4 regions of the Edaphosphingomonas haloaromaticamans genome follow, and region 3 is predicted to be linked to each of the others. Evidence: predicted binding sites of a transcription regulator. Region 3 holds the regulator's gene; each other region holds the start of a gene.
The links. The regulator LexA, encoded in region 3, represses DNA repair genes until DNA is damaged. The targets are predictions, from matches to a motif close to GTTCCNCNCTTGTTCT.
Positions count from the first base shown of each region.

Region 1: uvrA (excinuclease ABC subunit UvrA) is a predicted target of LexA. The motif match lies at 2,064-2,079, and genes of this name have one in related genera.
Region 2: BHE75_RS05100 (DNA-methyltransferase) is a predicted target of LexA. The motif match lies at 2,545-2,560, and genes of this name have one in related genera.
Region 4: BHE75_RS05190 (S24 family peptidase) is a predicted target of LexA. The motif match lies at 2,018-2,033, and genes of this name have one in related genera.

Region 1 covers NZ_MIPT01000001.1:833,820-838,291, forward strand. The annotation lists gene uvrA (excinuclease ABC subunit UvrA) at 1-2,053, opposite strand, end outside; gene BHE75_RS03810 (isochorismatase family protein) at 2,414-3,184, shown strand; gene BHE75_RS23055 (DUF5076 domain-containing protein) at 3,423-3,728, shown strand; gene BHE75_RS03815 (hypothetical protein) at 3,769-4,014, shown strand; gene epsC (serine O-acetyltransferase EpsC) at 4,273-4,472, shown strand, end outside.
Region 2 covers NZ_MIPT01000001.1:1,082,545-1,087,016, forward strand. The annotation lists gene BHE75_RS05075 (aminopeptidase P family protein) at 1-908, shown strand, start outside; gene BHE75_RS05080 (glutathione peroxidase) at 926-1,534, shown strand; gene BHE75_RS24370 (hypothetical protein) at 1,559-1,708, opposite strand; tRNA gene BHE75_RS05090 (tRNA-Thr) at 1,941-2,015, shown strand; gene BHE75_RS05095 (hypothetical protein) at 2,093-2,359, opposite strand; gene BHE75_RS05100 (DNA-methyltransferase) at 2,619-3,719, shown strand; gene BHE75_RS05105 (hypothetical protein) at 3,708-4,310, opposite strand.
Region 3 covers NZ_MIPT01000001.1:2,935,073-2,939,544, reverse strand. The annotation lists gene BHE75_RS13525 (ComEC/Rec2 family competence protein) at 1-1,879, shown strand, start outside; gene lexA (transcriptional repressor LexA) at 1,873-2,559, opposite strand; gene BHE75_RS13515 (molybdopterin molybdotransferase MoeA) at 2,615-3,808, opposite strand; gene moaC (cyclic pyranopterin monophosphate synthase MoaC) at 3,811-4,287, opposite strand; gene trpC (indole-3-glycerol phosphate synthase TrpC) at 4,284-4,472, opposite strand, start outside.
Region 4 covers NZ_MIPT01000001.1:1,098,594-1,103,065, forward strand. The annotation lists gene BHE75_RS05170 (DNA topoisomerase IB) at 1-579, opposite strand, end outside; gene BHE75_RS05175 (hypothetical protein) at 722-1,462, shown strand; gene BHE75_RS05180 (hypothetical protein) at 1,486-1,794, opposite strand; gene BHE75_RS05185 (hypothetical protein) at 1,791-1,979, opposite strand; gene BHE75_RS05190 (S24 family peptidase) at 2,086-2,772, shown strand; gene BHE75_RS05195 (CarD family transcriptional regulator) at 3,078-3,596, opposite strand; gene fdxA (ferredoxin FdxA) at 3,861-4,199, opposite strand; gene BHE75_RS05205 (RNA-binding S4 domain-containing protein) at 4,338-4,472, opposite strand, start outside.

The sequences.
Region 1 (4,472 bases), 2.1 Mb from region 3:
TCAGCACCCGCGCGGCGGTGGCGTAGAGCGTGTCGATGGTGAAGGTGGACTTGCCCGATCCCGAGACGCCGGTGATGCAGGTGAAGGTGCCGAGCGGGATGGAGGCGGTGACGTCCTTCAGGTTGTTCGCCCGCGCGCCCCTGACCGTCAGCTTCCTGCCATTGCCCTTGCGGCGCTTCTTCGGCACGTCCACAGCGCGGCGGCCGGAGAGATAGTCGCCGGTGAGCGAGCCTTCGGTGGCGAGGATATCGGCGAGCGAGCCCTGCGCCACGATCGCCCCGCCATGGACGCCCGCGCCCGGCCCCATGTCGATGACATGATCGGCGGTGCGGATCGCGTCCTCATCATGCTCGACCACGATCACCGTGTTGCCGAGATCGCGCAGGCGGCGGAGGGTTATAAGCAGGCGATCATTGTCGCGCTGGTGGAGGCCGATCGAGGGTTCATCGAGCACGTAGAGCACGCCCGACAGGCCCGAACCGATCTGCGACGCCAGGCGGATGCGCTGGCTTTCGCCGCCGGACAAGGTGCCCGACGTGCGATCGAGGTTGAGATAATCGAGGCCGACATTGTCGAGGAAGCCCAGCCGCTCGACGATTTCCTTCAGGATGCGTTCGGCGATCGCATTCTGCTGGGCGTTCAGATGGTTGGGCATATCGCGGAAGAAGGCCAGCGCGGGGCCGACGGCGCGGCGGGTGGACTGGGAGATATCCTCGCCCGCGATCTTCACCGCCAGCGCCTCGGGCTTGAGGCGGGCGCCGTGGCACACCTCGCAAGGGGCCGCGGACTGGTATTTGGCCAGCTCCTCGCGCATCCACGCGCTTTCGGTGGCGAGCATGCGACGGTTGAGATTGCCGATCACGCCTTCGAACGGCTTGGTGACCTGGTAGCTCTTCTTCCCGTCGATGAAGGTGAGGACGATCGGCGTGCGGCCGGTGCCGTTGAGGATCGCCTCGCGCTGCTCGTCGGTGAGCTGGTTCCACGGCGTATCGAGCCTGAAGCCGAAATGGGCGGCGAGGCTGGCCAGCACCTGCATGTAATAAGGCGAGGGCGGGTTGGACTTGGCCCAGGGGACGACCGCGCCCTGCTTGAGCGAGAGATTCTCGTTCGGCACGACCAATTGGGGATCGAAATAGAGCTTCTCGCCCAGGCCGTCGCAGGCGGGGCAGGCGCCCTGGGGGGCGTTGAAGGAGAAGAGACGCGGCTCGATCTCGGCAATGGTGAAGCCGGAGACGGGGCAGGCGAATTTCTCCGAGAAGGTGATGCGGTTGGCCGGCACGCCCGCGCCCTTCATCTGGCCGCCGGCATCCTCCGCCTCGCGCCCCGGCACGACGCCGTCGGCGAGATCGACATAGGCCAGCCCCTCGGCAAGCTTCAGCGCGGTCTCGAAGCTCTGGGCGAGGCGGGTTTCCATGCCTTCGCGCACGACGAGGCGATCGACCACCACCTCGATGTCATGCTTGTATTTCTTGTCGAGCGCGGGGGCGTCCTCGATCTCGTAGAATTCGCCGTCGATGCGGACGCGGGTGAAGCCCTGCTTCTGCCATTCGGCCAGTTCCTTGCGATATTCGCCCTTGCGGCCGCGCACGACGGGCGCGAGCAGGTAGAAGCGCGTGCCTTCCGGCAATTGCAGCACGCGATCGACCATCTGGCTGACCGTCTGCGCGCTGATCGGCAGGCCGGTGGCGGGCGAATAAGGCACGCCGACCCGCGCCCAGAGCAGGCGCATATAATCGTAGATCTCGGTCACGGTCGCGACCGTCGAGCGCGGGTTGCGCGAGGTCGTCTTCTGCTCGATCGAGATGGCGGGGGAGAGGCCCTCGATATGATCGACGTCGGGCTTCTGCATCAGCTCCAGGAACTGGCGCGCATAGGCCGAGAGCGATTCCACGTAGCGGCGCTGGCCTTCGGCATAGATGGTGTCGAAGGCGAGGCTGGACTTGCCGGAGCCCGACAGGCCGGTGATGACCGTGAGCGTTTCGCGCGGGATATCGACATCCACGCCCTTGAGATTGTGCTCGCGCGCGCCACGGACGGAAATGTGAGTCAGCATGAGGGCAAATGTTCCATATTTGTTCGCACGCGGCAAGCCGCTATCGGCCATGTTCGGCCCCGAGATGGTGCGCGGCGGGGCAAGAGGCAAGCCGATGCGGGGCGGAAGTGGCGGAAGGCCGGCCTCCGGCCACCGCGAAAGCGAGGCAACCCATTTTCCGGCGATCGACGCGACGAACGCACGGGGGAGGAACAGGGGGCCGGGCATGGATGGCGGCCGCGCCGTCCGGATCGCGACGTTGCCGTTTCAATTCAGTGACTTGGGTTCATGCCGATTTGCGAAGTTATCGACGGACGGAGGGTGGCGGATAATATGTGCCGCCATGTGCGTTGGGGCCGGCAAACCGTGGAGGAGCCTGCCATGCCCAGCGACACTGCCCCGCGTCCCGCCGACATCGTCAGCCCGATTACGGACTCCATCCTGCCCAACAGGGTCTCCGCAGCCGATGCCCGGGCGGCCGGGCGCTTCGGCCATGACAAGCCGACCCCGCGGAACAGCATCCTGCTTCTGGTGGACCACCAGATCGGCCTGATGGCCGGGGTTCGCGATTTCACCTCGACCGCCGAGTATAAAAGCAATGTCGTCGGCCTGGCGCGGATCGCCAGGGCGCTGGATATCCCGACCCTTATCACCTCTTCCAACGCCCAATGGCAGAACGGCGATACGCTGCCGGAGATCAAGGAACTGTTCCCCGAGCATCCGATCCATCGCCGCACGGGGATCATCAACGCCTATGAGGACCCGACCTTCCGCAAGGCATTTGAGGACCTTGTCGCCGCGACGGGCCGCAAGCACATCATCATCGCGGCCGTGACCATCGGCACCTGCTGCGCCTTCCCGACGCTCTCCCTGCTCAACGACGGCTATAAGGTGTTTCCGGTGATCGACGCCTGTGGGGCCTGGAACCGCTACGAAGCCGAAGCGGCGATGTCGCGCATGGCCAATGCGGGGGCCGAGCTGGTCACCACCTTCGCGCTCGGCTGCGAGCTTCAGGCGGACTGGAAGCTGCCGACGGCGGACGCGATGCTCGCGCCCTTCAAGCAGAACCTTTCCGAATATGGGTTCGTGCTCGAAAACTTCTGGAACAATGTCGGCAATCCGGCGGTGAGCGACCCGTTCGGCATGAAATAGGCGCTTCCCTTTGCGGGCAGGCTGCGCCGGCGGGGCGGGCGGTGAACAATGACCAGGACACATAGACAAATTGGGCTGTTTGGACAGCGATGGTTCGATCATCGGCGGTTCTGACCAAAGCCGGCCTGCCTGCCCGGACACGAGGCATTATGGCCATTCGCGAGAGCTTCGTTCTTTCCTAATTGCGGCCGCTTGGACGATGTGTGATCGATCGTTGATCGGAGTTCGGAGCGTGATCATGGACGAACGGCTTATCCCTGCTGCAGCACTACGCGATAACGATGCTTGGGAACCCCTTCGTGTGTGGGTCGCGGAGCGAAAGCTCCACTGCTCAATCAAGGTTGGTGTGTATGAAGAGAATGGTCCGCTGCCCGAAGACGCGGCGTGGGGCATCATTCTTGCCGATGTTGCCAATCACATCGCCGACGCCCTTGCCAAGGAAGGGCTACGTGACCGTGATGCCGCTATCCGAGAGATATTTAGAAGTTTCGTTTCGGAGTTGGGAGAACCCACGAGCGAAACATCGGGCGACTTTGTAAGTTAGAGGCCCGTTTCATATATCGCATAACTTTGGAATGTGGCGGGTGCCCGCAACGGTTGGCGAGGAAGCGGCCCATGATATCACAGGGGAGTGCCGCCTTCACTATCCCCACGAGAACAACGTGATTTGTTCGTTTGACGGCGGAAAACTCCGGCTGATCGCGGAGAACAATTATGATCCCGAGGGCCTGAATCTTATGGACGAATTTTCCGACACGATCTCGGCCTACATCGCGGAGCTATTTGATGGGACGATCAGACTTGTCGGCATTGAGAAACGGGTTGATTGAGCGGCCGCTCCCGCCGCTGGCAGTCCGACATCGGATAGTCCGCCCTCGGACTTTGCTGTCCTGCCAGCCCTTCTTTCTGGTCGCCTGACAGTTGCCGGTCACTGGCTCCGGAAATCGTCTGCGTGGCCCAGGGCAGATGCCGGACCCAGCGTGAATTGTTCCTTCCTACAGTTTTTCTATCGTATCAATAGAAATTGTTGTCTTGATCCCGGCCATCGGGAGCGGACAGGGGTGGCGATCCATGAGGAGCCGCCGCCGATGACCCAGACCGCCATCGAACCCTTCGATCCCAGCCGGGAGCTTGGCCCCATCATCGCCGGCCTGCGCGCGCAGCGGCTGCGCTGGCGGGCGGCGCATGAGCGGCATGCCGAGCATGGCGGCCACGGCTTTCCCCAGCGGCAGGCGATCAGCCGCATCCTGGCGCCGCTGAGCGCGCTGCTGTTCCCGCTGCGGCTGGG
Region 2 (4,472 bases), 1.9 Mb from region 3:
GCGATCCCACCGTGCTGGCCAAGGCGATCAAGAATCCGGCGGAGATTGCCGGGCACAAGGCGGCGCAGGCGCGCGACGGCGTGGCGTTGACCCGTTTCCTCCACTGGTTTTCGGTGGAAGCGCCCAAGGGCGGGCTGACCGAGCTCGATGCCTCGGACAAGCTGGAGGAGTTCCGCCGCGGCACCGGCAAGCTGCGCGACCTTTCCTTCGATACGATCTCGGGCGCCGGCCCCAACGGCGCCGTCGTCCATTATCGGGTGACGGAGACGACCAACCGGCCGATCGAGCCGGGCTCGCTGTTCCTGATCGATTCGGGCGGCCAGTATGAGGACGGCACGACCGACGTGACCCGCACCGTCGCCATCGGCACGCCGACGGCGGAGATGAAGGATCGCTTCACCCGCGTGCTCAAGGGGCATATCGCGCTGGCCCGCGCCATTTTCCCGGCGGGCACGCGCGGCGGCCAGCTCGACGTGCTGGCGCGGCAATATCTGTGGGAGGCGGGGCTGGATTATGCCCATGGCACCGGCCATGGCGTGGGCGCCTATCTTTCCGTCCACGAAGGGCCGCAGCGCATCGCCACCTTCGGCGGCGGGGACGAGCCGCTCCAGGCCGGCATGTTCCTCTCGAACGAGCCGGGCTATTACAAGTCCGGCGAATATGGCATCCGTATCGAGAATCTTGTTCTGGTAGAGACGCGTGAGATAGCGGGCGCGGAACGCGAGATGCTGGGCTTCGAAACGCTCACCTTCGCTCCGATCGACCGCGAGCTGATCGACGCGGGCGCGCTTTCGCCCGCGGAGCGCGCATGGCTGGATGCTTATCATGCCCGCGTGCGCGACCTGATCGGCCCGCAGCTCGATGGCGAGGCGAAGGCCTGGCTCGACGACGTGACCCGCCCGCTGTGAGGAAGGGGCTTGGCGTGATGCACAAGAAATGGACCTTGGGTGGGGCGGCGGCGATCGCGATCGGCGCCATGGCGGCGGTGGGCTATGCCCAGTTCCCCAGCGTGCCCGATACGCCGCCGATGGCGGCGGCCGAGGCGCAGAAGCACACCGCCTGGGATTTCGACCTGACGGCGATCGACGGCGCGCCGCTGCCGATGAAGAAGTTCAAGGGCGAGGTGGTGCTGCTGGTGAACACCGCCAGCATGTGCGGCTTCACCCCGCAATATGAAGGCCTGCAGAAGGTGCAGGATACCTATGCCAGGCGCGGCTTCACCATCGTCGGCGTGCCTTCCGGCAACTTCAAGAATCAGGAATATGGCTCCAACAGCGAAATCGCCGCCTTCTGCAAGACCAAGGCGGTGAAGTTCCCGCTGGCCGAGAAATCCGACGTGGTCGGCCCCAATGCGCTGCCCATCTATCGCTGGGCGGCCGCCAAGCTCGGGCCGCAGAACACGCCCAAATGGAACTTCCACAAATATCTGATCGGGCGCGACGGCAAGCTGATCGCCGCCTTCGGCACCCGCACCGATCCCACCGATCCCAAGGTGACGGGCGCGATCGAGGCCGCGCTCAAGGCCAAGGGCTGATCGCCGGTCCGCGCCGGCGCGGAATCAGCCGGCGTGCGATCCTTCATCTTCCGCGAAATCCCGGGGCACGGGCGGCGCATCGTCCCGCGCGCGGGCCTGCGCCTTCCGCTTGCGGAGGTTCTCGCGCAGCGCCTCCGCCAGCCTGCGGGCGCGTTCCGGATCGTCTTTCGCCATCTTTTTCCTGTGAAGGCGAATATCGCGCGCGGCAAGCCTTGACGCGGCCGCCAGCATTCTCCATAGGCGCGCCTCTAACGCGGTTCCGAACCGTAGTGCTGCCGTAGCTCAGTGGTAGAGCGCATCCTTGGTAAGGGTGCGTCCCAAGATCGAAAGTGGTGAGATTAGAGGTGGTTAGGAATAGCCTCGGAGGCTCGGGGGAGCAGGCCGGGGAGCAGATTTGAAGAGTTTCGCTGCTGTAGCTCAGTGGTAGAGCGCGTCCTTGGTAAGGACGAGGCCGGGAGTTCAATCCTCCCCAGCAGCACCATCCCCCTGACAAATAACGCAAAAATGGCCGCCGGGCGGGGATGCCCGGCGGCCATTGATTTGCGGTGCGCGTGGGGGTTACGCGGCCAAGCGCGCCGCTTCCTCCGCCGCGACGGGGCGAAGCAATTCGATAAACTTACTGAGGGGCACCCGATACTTGTGCCAGGTGGTCCCGTCGTAAAGGGCAACATCCGTCGGCGCGTCGGGGCCGACTTCCTGCTGACACGCTTCCGCATGGGCCAAACCCTCACTTACGCTGTCAAGCCGCCGGGCGGTTGCAACGAGTGCCTTCATGTCGGCCTTATCGAAGGGCGAGGCCCGTTCGGCAGTCGTCGAATCAGTCATATACATTCTCCGTTCTTCCCGCCCCGCCACCATTGGCCGGGCGCGAAAGGACAGGTCGCACATGCGCCGTGGGGATGCTCGGAGGGTTATTCGGTGCCCAGAGGGGAGCCGGGCGGGGAAGGCGACACAACGCAGGCAGGCCTGAGAGCATATCCATTGACACAAATGCCGGAGCGAACATAAGAAGAACAAACAATGAACTTGACAGTTTGACGTCTGGACGTCAAAAAGGCGCGTATCGTGTTCGAGGGAGCAGAACATGGCAGCAGCGCCGGGGAAAATTCGTGATTCTATCATCGGTTATATGGAGGCGTGTGGCAGCGACGCCTCGATAAAGCAGATCATGGAGGCGATCAGCACTCAGCTAGGGCCAGTGCCGCCCTCCTCTGTCCGCTCCTATCTCAACCTCAATGTCGGCCGTGTATTCGAGCGCACTGCGCGCGGGCGCTATCGTCTCGTCGGGGATGCGGAGAATGTGCATCGTGTGGGGCTGGAGCCTGCCGTCGAGCATGAGAAGGCGGTGTTATTCCACGCGGACTGCTTCGACTGGCTCGCCGCCCGTGAGGAGGCGTCCATCCACGCCGTTGTCACCGACCCGCCCTACGGCCTCACTGAGTATAGCGAGAAGGAGCTGACGAAGCTCCGGGCGGGACAGGGAGGCGTGTGGAGGGTTCCGCCCTCGTTCGACGGGCATCGGCGGTCGCCGCTTCCGCGCTTCACCATCATGACCGATCAGGACCGGAAAGAACTGCATGGCTTCTTCCGCCGGTTTGGGGCGCTGGTCGCCCGAGCGATTGTGCCCGGCGGCAACGTGATCGTGGCAACCAATCCCCTCCTGCAACACATCGTCGCATCGGCGATGAGCGAGGGCGGACTTGAGTTGCGCGGCAGTATCGCGCGGCTGACGATGACCATGCGGGGCGGGGACCGGCCGAAGAACGCACACGAGGAATTCGACGAAGTCAGCGTCATGCCCCGATCGCAGTGGGAACCGTGGGTCGTATTGCGCCGCCCGTTGGAGGGGCGGGTGCAGGACAATCTCCGCAAATGGAAGACGGGGGGCTTCCGTCGTCCCTCCGAGGACCGGCCCTTCGGCGACGTGATAAGGTCCAGCCCCACATCAGCGGCGGAGCGAGCCATCGCGCCCCACCCCTCGCTCAAACCCCAGGAGTTCATGCGGCAGGTCGTGCGCGGCTGCCTTCCGCTGGGGGAGGGCATAGTGGTGGATCCCTTCGCCGGCTCGGGGTCCACACTGGCCGCCGCGAACGCGGTGAGCTACGAGAGCATCGGCGTGGAGGCTGACCCTAAGTTCGTCAGGCTGGCCGCAGACGCCATCCCGAGGCTTGGCTCACTGCGCTAGATAGACCCAGCTATTGCGGAGCTTCTGGAGGCCCTCCCGGTGCAGAGAGGCCGTGCGAGTGCCCAGTTCGCCCCGCGCGTTCCGCCGGAAGTCCTCCCGTGTGACGTGGGCGATATAAACCTCGGTGAAGCGGGTTGCTCGCCGCTGGACCGCTGGCTCTGTCACCTTGTCGATCTCATAGACAAAGACACACAGCCACTGCTCGCGCGCGCCATGCGTATCGACGGAGCCGCCTCTATTCCGGGTCGTTTTGATCTCGACGCCCTCCTCGCCAGCTTGGATGCTGTCGAGCTGATAGCGCCCTCGCACGATCAGGTCGGGATGGCCGTTGTGATAGTTGTTCTGGCAGAGGGAGCGCGAGTGTCGCGCCATGCTCGCGGTCATCATGTCGGAGATGGTGCCTGACATATTCGCTGGTCGCAGCACTTCCTCAAGTCGTGGTAGGCCTCGGTCGTTGAAGAGCGTGTTCACGTCGAAGAAAAAGTCATACACGTCCTGCATCGCGAGCGCGAAGTCATCCAGCCGCAGTTGGTATGGAAGCTCGATGTTCGGATTGAACCAATCGCGATTGACAGTTTCTCTGACCGACACTCATCCCTCCGCCCCTCTGATGGGCGGCGACACTGCATCATTGGCGAGAGGCTGTCGAGGGTTACGGCTCGAACGGGTTGGTGTCCCGACAGGCACGGCAATGGTGGCACATGCGGTTGCCTGGCCCTTCGCTGGGGAAAGGCTTGCCGCAGGTGATGCAGG
Region 3 (4,472 bases):
CGCGCCCCGGCTCGAAAGGCCGTTGGTCGCGGCGTTCACGGCGCGGGTCATTGCGGTCGATCGGCTGGCGGCGCGCGATATCGTGCGGCTGACGCTCGCATCGCCGAGCGACCGGGAGCTGCCGCCGCGGATTCGCGTCAATGTCGCCGCCGCCGATCTGGCCGGGGACATCCTTCCGGGAAGCCGTGTCGCCTTGCGGGCCAGGCTGATGCCGCCGCCGCCGCCGGCGGTGCCTGGGGCCTATGATTTCGCGCGGGTCGCGTGGTTTCAGGGGCTGGGGGCGACGGGACGGGCGCTGGGGCCGGTGGAACGGGTGGGCGATACGGTGCCGCGAGGCTTCTGGCAGACGCTGATGGCGTGGCGCGGGGGGCTTTCCGCCCATGTCCAGGCCCAAGTGGCGGGAAGCGCGGGCGGCATTGCCGCAGCGCTCGCCACCGGCGACCAGGGCGGCATCGCCGAGGCGGATGCCGATGCCATGCGCCGATCGGGCCTTGCGCACCTGCTTTCGATCAGCGGCCTGCATGTGACGGCGATGATCGGCGCGACCATGTGGATCATGCTGCGGCTGCTGGCGTTGAGCCCCGCGCTGGCGCTGCGCGCGCCCTTGCCGCTGATCGCGGCCGGCGGCGGCGCGCTGGCGGGCATCGCCTATACGCTGCTGGCCGGGGCCGAGGTGCCCACCGTCCGTTCCTGCGTGGCGGCGCTGCTGGTGCTGGTGGGGATCGCGATGGGGCGCGATGCCATCACGCTGCGGCTGGTGGCCGCCGGCGCGATCACCGTCCTGGTCCTCTGGCCGGAGGCGCTGGCGGGGCCGAGCTTCCAGCTGAGCTTCGCCGCCGTCACCGCCATCATCGCCCTCCACGAACATCCCCGGGTGCGCGCCTTCCTGTCGCGGCGGGACGAGGGGATATTGGCGGGGTGGGGACGATCGCTGGCGGGGCTGCTGCTGACCGGCCTCGTGGTCGAGGCGGCGCTCGCGCCGATCGCGCTCTTCCATTTCCATCAGGCGGGCCTCTACGGCGCCTTCGCCAATATCGTCGCGATCCCGCTCACCACCTTCATCGTCATGCCGCTGGAGGCGTTGGCGCTGATCGCCGATCTGGGCGGGCTGGGCGCGCCCTTATGGTGGCTGGCGGGCAAGGCGCTGGCATTGCTGCTGGCCATCGCCCATGCCGCCGGATCGGCGCCGGGGGCCGTGAAGATGCTGCCGTCCATGCCGGGCGGCGCCTTTGCGCTGATGATCGCGGGCGGGCTGTGGATCGCGCTGTGGCGCACGCGCATGCGGTGGATCGGCCTCGCGCCGCTGGCGGCCGGCGCGGCCTGGGCGCTGGCCACGCCCGCGCCCGACCTCATCGTCACGGGAGACGGGCGGCATCTGGCGCTGCGCGATCCGGATGGCGGCCGGCTGGCGCTGCTGCGTCCCCGCGCGGGGGATTATGTCCGCGATCTGCTGGGGGAGGCGGCCGGCGTGGACGAAGCCGGGATTGCCATCGACGATTGGCCGGGTGCCCGCTGCGGACCCGATCTGTGCGCCGTCACGATCGACCGCAACGGCCGGCGATGGGCCTTGCTCGCCACCCGATCACCCAATTTCGTCGACATCGCGGCGATGAACCGGGCCTGCGCCACGGCGGATATCGTCGTCAGCGACCGGCGCCTGCCCCGAAGCTGCCGTCCGCGCTGGCTGAAGATCGATCGGCCCTTCCTCTCCCGGACCGGCGGTGTCGCCATCGATCTCGCGCGCGGCCATATCCGTTCGGTCGAGGCCGGGCGGCGGGGCAAGCCATGGGCCGAATCCGCCGCGGCCCCTTATCGAAACCCAACACCGGCCGAGCGCCGGGCGAGCGGCCCCGCAGCCGTGGCTTCGGGCAATCAGTAGCGGCGGATCAGCCCGGCCAGCCGGCCCTGCACGCGGACCTGGTTGGGGCGATAGCGCATCGGATCATAAGCGCGGTTCGCCGGATCGAGGCGGACCATCGCGCCTTCGCGGCGGAAATATTTGAGCGTCGCCTCGCTGTCGTCGATCAGCGCCACGACGATCTCCCCGTCGCGGGCCACATCGGTGCGGCGGATCAGCGCGAAGTCGCCGTCCAATATGCCGGCCTCGACCATCGAATCCCCGGAAACCTCGAGCGCATAATGCTCGCCCGGCCCCAGCAGGGCGGCCGGCACCGAAAGCGACGTCTGCCCTTCCAGCGCCTCGATCGGCAGGCCGGCGGCGATGCGCCCGTGCAGGGGCAGCTCGATCACGTCGTTCGCCGCTTCCGGCAAGATCTGCGCGGCGGGCTTCAGCATCGCCGGCCGCGAGGGCGCGGCCTGCGGCGCGGGCTTCGCGTTCGGCGCCCGTTCCGGCATGCGCAGCACCTCCAGCGCGCGCGCGCGATTGGGCAGGCGGCGGATGAAGCTCCGTTCCTCGAGCGCGCTGATCAGGCGATGCACGCCGGATTTGGACTTCAGGTCCAGCGCGTCCTTCATCTCCTCGAACGAAGGCGAAACCCCCGTTTCGGCCAGCCGATCATGAATGAAGCAGAGCAGTTCATGTTGCTTGCGCGTCAGCATGGCGGACCCCGATAAGGAACGAACGGGGAACGTGTAGGAAACGTAACGCTTCCTGTCAAGCGATGGTAAGTATCCTGGCAATATCGCCGACATGCGCGGGCGGCGCATAAGCGGGGCGGACGATCAGCAGGTCCGCATCGGCCAGCCCCGACAGGCCGGCGCTGTCCTGCACGGGCAGCGCCCTTGCCCGCGCGCCCACGCGGCATCCGCGCAGGAATTCCATGCGATTGCCGGTGGCGGGCAGGGGGCCGGCGAGGCGCATGGCCACGGCGCGATCGAACGGATCGGCCGCCCCGCCGAGGTGCCGGATCAGCGGCAGCAGGAACAGCCGCGCCGTCACATAAGCGGAAACCGGATTGCCGGGCAGGCCCAGCACGATGCCGTCGCCCAGGCGGCCGGCCATCAGCGGCTTGCCCGGCTTTACCGCGATCCGCCAGAAATCGATCGCGGCCCCCGCGGCGATAAGCGCGGGCCGCACGAAATCGCGATCGCCCACCGATGCGCCGCCGGTGGTGACGATGATATCGGCATGGCGGGCGGCGGCGATGGCGGCGGCCGTGGCATCGGGATCGTCGGGGACGATGCCATGATCTTCCACCTCGGCCGGCACGCTGGCGGCGATCAAGGCGGCCAGCATCGGCGCGTTGGAGGAGGGCAATTGCGACGCCGATGTGGGCGCGCCCGGCGGAACAAGCTCGTCCCCGGTGGAGATCAGCGCCACGCGCGGCCGGCGGCGGACGGGAAGCGCGCCATGGCGGGCGGCGGCGGCGAGCCCGATGGCGGCCGGGGACGCCCGCCCGCCGCGATGGAGGAGGATGGCGCCTTCGCCGAAATCGGCGCCTTTCCGGCGTATATGGGCACCGGCATGCGGCGGGCCTTCGCCGTTCAGCGCCATCCGGTCGCCCTCGCGCGCGGCCTCTTCCTGCACGAGGACGGTATCGGCGCCCGTGGGGATCGGCGCGCCGGTGAAGATGCGCGCCGCCTCGCCGGCCTGGATCGCGAAGCCGGGCAGCGATCCCGCCGCGCTTTCCCCGACCACGCGCCAGGGGCCGGGCATGTCGGCGAAGCGGATCGCATATCCGTCCATGATCGAAAGATCGGCGGCGGGCTGGGTGCGCCGCGCCGCCACGTCCCGCGCGATCCAGCGGCCGGCGGCCTGATCGAGCGGCGCCAGTTCCCCGGCGAGCGGGGCCGCCAGCGCCAGCAGCCGCCTTTGGGCCTCGGCAAGGGGGATGAGGCCGGCCGCCATCGCTATTTCGCGGCCCAGTCCCCGGATCGCCCACCCGATTTGGCGAGCAGCCGGACGCCTTCGATCCGCATCTCGCGATCGAGCGCCTTGGCCATGTCGTAGATGGTGAGGAGCGCGACGGAGACGGCGGTCAGCGCCTCCATCTCCACGCCGGTCCGGTCGGTGGTGCGGGTGGTGGCGGTGGCGGTCACGCCGTCGTCATGCACCTCAAGCTCCACAACCACGCCGCTGATCGGCAGGGGATGGCACAGGGGAATGAGATCGCTGGTGCGCTTGGCCGCCATGATGCCGGCGATACGGGCGACGGCCAGCACATCGCCCTTGGCGACGGCGCCGTCGCGGATCGCGCGCGCGGCCTCGGCGGTCATCACGATCCGGCCGGTGGCGGTGGCCACGCGTCCCGTCACCGCCTTGGCGGAGACATCCACCATGCGAGCGGCGCCGGCCGCATCGATATGGGTGAGGCGCGTATCGCTCATTGCCCGGTCAGGAGCTTGCGCGTCGCGGCTTCCACGTCCGGCTGCCGCATCAGCGATTCCCCGACGAGGAAGCAGCCGACGCCATGTTCGGCCATCGCGTCCAGATCGGCCTTCGTGCCAAGCCCGCTTTCCGCGACGAAAGTGCAGCCGGCGGGCGCGCGGGCCGCCAGTTCATAGGTCCGCGC
Region 4 (4,472 bases), 1.8 Mb from region 3:
CCGGCTGAGCCGCGCATCCCGGATGGAGAGCCGCCGAAGCTTCCCGGATTTCCCCATATATTCCAAGTGAATGCTGTGGCCGCGCACATTGGCGTGGCGATGGCGCAGGGTGGTGGCGCCGAAGCTGCGATTGGCTTTCGCATAGGCTTCGTTGCCGACGCGGACGCGGCCGAGGTCGAGCAGGCGGACGACGGCCGCGACCACGCGATCCCGGCCCAGCGTGGGCCGGGCGAGATCGCGTTCCACGGCGGCGCGGATCGCGGGAAGCGCGCGGCCGAAATCGGCGCAGCGATCATATTTGGCGGCATCGCGCGCCGCGCGGAAATCGGGGTGATAGCGATATTGCTTGCGCCCCCGTTCGTCCCAGCCGATCGCCTGGATATGGCCGTTCGGCCGGGGGCAGAACCAGGCATCGACATAGGCCGGCGGCAGCGCGATGGCGTTCAGCCGGTCGATTTCCGCCCGCCGGGTGATGCGGCGGCCCCGGGCGTCGAAATAGGCCCATCTGGTCTGCGCTCCATCCGGCCCGATCCGCTGGCGGGTAATGCCGGGGTCGGCATCATCGACATAATGGAGCATAAGCGGCGGGATTCTCCCTGGCGAAGCGCGCCGGTCGAACGCGCGGCTTGCGCGCTTCGTTCCTGCGGGGCATGTCTGGCACAAGGGGGCGTTAAGCATTGCCGTTTACGCGTTTCCCATCAACAGTTCGCAGGCGGACGCGGTGAGCGGATCAAGCTGGATGGCCCGCGCGGGGGCGCGGATCGAAACATGGCCGGTGGCCGGGATGGCGGCATGGATGCTGGCGGGCGCGACGGCGTTCTTCTGCTGGTCGATCCCGGACATGACGGTATGGCTGTGGCTGAAGGGCCTCGGGCTGCCGGCGGGCGCGGATGCCCGCACCGCCTTCATCATTATCCCCGCGCTGGCGACCGGAGCGTCGACCTGGGCGATATTCCGCGGGCTTGACGCGCGCGCCGCGCGCCGCGCCAGGATCGAGGATGAGGGGGACGATCAGGAGGACTGGCTGACCCCGCCGGCCCGCCGGGTCAAGGAGCCACTGATCGTGAAGCCCGAACCCGTGGTGGTGAGGCCGCTGATCCTGGATGCGATAGCCGATTTTCCGGTCGATACGGCCGCGCCGGTGGAAGGGCCGGCGGCGTTCCCGCCCACCCCCTGCTTCCCCCCGCCAGAATCGGATGAACTGCTGCTCGACGAGATGATCGACGACGAGCCGGAGCCCGCGCGATCCGGCATGAACGTGCCGATTGCCGAACTGATGGAAAAGCTTGCGGCCGAAATGGGCACGCTGGCGCCGCCCGCCTTGCGGCCGCGCGATGCGGAAGGCCATCGGCCGCTTCCCCGCCACGGGAATGCGCCCCCGGCGGCAGCGGCCGTGCCCGATGAGGATGCGCTGCGCGCCGCGATCCTGGACCTGCAGAGGCTGGCGGCGCGCCGGGGCTGAAAGGCGGGCGCGGCCTCCGCGCTTCAGGCATCGACGAGGGTGAGAGCCTCGATATCGAGCAGGACGGCGCCGTCGCCGGCGGTGATGCCCGCCAGCAGGATATCGGCGGCGACATGGCCGGCCATGGGCAGATCGGCCTCGGCAAGATCCTCCGTCAGCCCGGGCGGCAGCGGCGCGGCGGTGGCGATCCGCAGCCGGATATCGTGGCGCTGGCCGACGAAGGTGGCGCTCGCCCAGTCGGCCGTCCGATGATCGATCAGTTCCACCGGCCCGATGGGGCCTAGCCATGCCGCCAGCGCGGCGGCGAGCTGCTTCGTTGCGGCCACGGTCATGCGCCGGCCTGTTCCCGGTGCATGGCGATATAGGCCAGCACCCGATCCCGCGTGGCCGCGCGCGGTTCCCGCCCCCGGCGCAGATCGAGCACGAAGCGCGGATCGTTCACCGCCTCGCGCCCGAAGCGCGTCGGGGGCACTCTGTTGCGGCGGAGGTGCCGTTCGATCGTGGACAAGAGGTGCATCGCCATCTCCATCTTCCGTCCCGCGAGTCGCGAGAGATGTTCGCTATATGTTCTCATGGGGAAAATCCTACTTGTCTAGGAATTTTCCTATCTGTAGAGTGCAGGCATGTCCGATGGGGATCCCCGCGCGGTGCTGGATGCGCTCATACGCGAGCGCGGGGAGGATTATACCTCGCTTTCCCGGCTGATCGGCCGCAACCCCGCTTATATTCAGCAGTTCATCAAGCGCGGCGTGCCCCGCAAGCTGGACGAGGAGGATCGCGCGACGCTGGCGCGATATCTGGGCGTGGAGGAGGCGCTGCTCGGCGGGCCGGAACGGCAGCCTGCGCCGCGCATCGCGCCGGCGGCGAAGGGCGCGGCGCGGCGCGATGCCGATTTCGTGGCGGTGCCCCGGCTGGCGGTGCGGGCATCGGCGGGGCCGGGGGCGGTCTCCGCGGAAGGGGAGATCGGCCAGCCCTTCCTGTTCGACGCTGCCTGGCTGCGGGCCGTGGCGACGGCGGGCACGGCGGGCCTCTCGCTGATCCGCGCATCGGGCGATTCCATGCTGCCGACCCTGGCCGATGGCGACGACATATTGGTCGATCGCGGCGACGGGCCGGATCGGCTGCGTGACGGCATCTATGTGCTGCGGATGGGCGAGGTGCTGCTGGTCAAGCGGCTGCTGGTGGACCCGGCCGCGCGGCGGGTGACGATCGCCAGCGACAATCCGGCCTATCCGCCGATCCCCGATTGCGCGCTGGATGATATCGGGGTGGTCGGCCGGGTGATCTGGGGCGGCCGGCGGTTCCGCTGAAGCGGGCTCCGTGGCCGGAAAGCTACTTTCCTCTACCTTGAAGCAGGACCGTCATTCCCGTCGCTCCGGCATCCATGGGGCTGCTCGGGCCGTGCGCGTGATCTGGAGAAATGGTCCGTTAAGCAGGCTCGGAGGCGATGAAGGCCGAAATCGGGCTTCGCATCGCGCGGAAGGACCGCCTTCGCGGAGTGGCGGACAAAGCGCCCAGGGCGCCGTGGCCCTCCACTCAAACGAAAAGGGCGGCCCCCCACAGGCCGCCCCTTTCTCGTCCGGCCCGAGCGAGGGCCGGTATCGCAGTGCCGCGCTTACTTGTTGTGCGTGGCGGCCGCGGCGCGGAGGATATCGAGGATCTTGTCCTGCGCGGCGGGTTCGTCGGTCTGTTCCATCGCCGCCAGCTCGCGGGCGAGGCGGCTGGTGGCCGCTTCGAAGATCTGGCGTTCGGAATAGCTCTGTTCCGGCTGGTCGTCGGCCCGGAATAGATCGCGCACCACCTCGGCGATCGAGACGAGATCGCCCGAATTGATCTTCGCCTCATATTCCTGGGCGCGGCGCGACCACATGGTGCGCTTGATCTTGGGCTTGCCCTTCAGCGTCTGCAGCGCTTCCTGCAGCGTCACGCTGGACGACAGCTTGCGCATGCCGACGGCTTCCGCCTTGTTGGTGGGCACGCGGAGCGTCATCCGCTCCTTCTCGAAACGGAGAACGTAGAGTTCGAGCTTGGCGCCAGCAATCTCCTGGCTCTGAAGTTCGATCACACGACCCACGCCGTGCTTGGGGTACACAACATAATCGCCGACAACGAAGCTCAGCGCCTTGGCAGCCATCAATTTCGACCCTTCCTTGGAATTGTCGCCGCGCCCTGCGCGGTCAGGCCATCCATATGGGTAGCCTTGCCGGCAGCAGCAAGCGACGACGAATCAATGCGTCCCGAACGGTGCGATCAACGTTACTTATGTTACGCACACACCCAACCCGCGAACTGTAACAGATTCGCAGGAAAAAGGCCAGCACCGTGGACAACGGTGTCAGCAGCCTTTTGTTCCAAGGGGTTGCGCGGGGTAAAAAGCCGTCAGCCGGCTATAGCGCTATCAGTCGCCCTGGCCGGGTTCGGGCGAGAAATATTTCTCATACTTGCCTTCCTCGCCCTTATGCTCGTCGGCATCGGCCGGCTGCTCGCCCTTGCGGGTGAGGTTGGGCCACTGGGCGGAGAAGGTGGCGTTGACCTCCAGCCACTTTTCCAGGCCGCTTTCGGTATCGGGAAGGATCGCCTCGGCGGGGCATTCGGGCTCGCACACGCCGCAATCGATGCACTCGTTCGGGTTGATGACGAGCATGTTCTCGCCTTCATAGAAGCAGTCGACCGGGCAAACTTCGACGCAATCCATATACTTGCAGCGGATGCAGGCATCGGTGACGACGTATGTCATGGTCGCTTCTCTCTCCTCGAACGCCGCTCTGCTATGGTGCCACGGCAGGCGCGTCAATATTTGCCTTATTTCTGCGAGACGTTCGCAGGGACGGTGTTGGCGCGGTGCCACGCCGGGTGGGGGCTGCGGGCCGGGGTCTCATGCCTGTCCGTTGAGGTCGGCGTCGCGGTGATCCCCTTCCGGCACGGGCGCCGGCGACAGGTCGGTATAGCAGGCGCGCGCTTCCACGGCGGGGCCGCGGCGGGTCGGGATCATCTCCACCCGGATCACCCT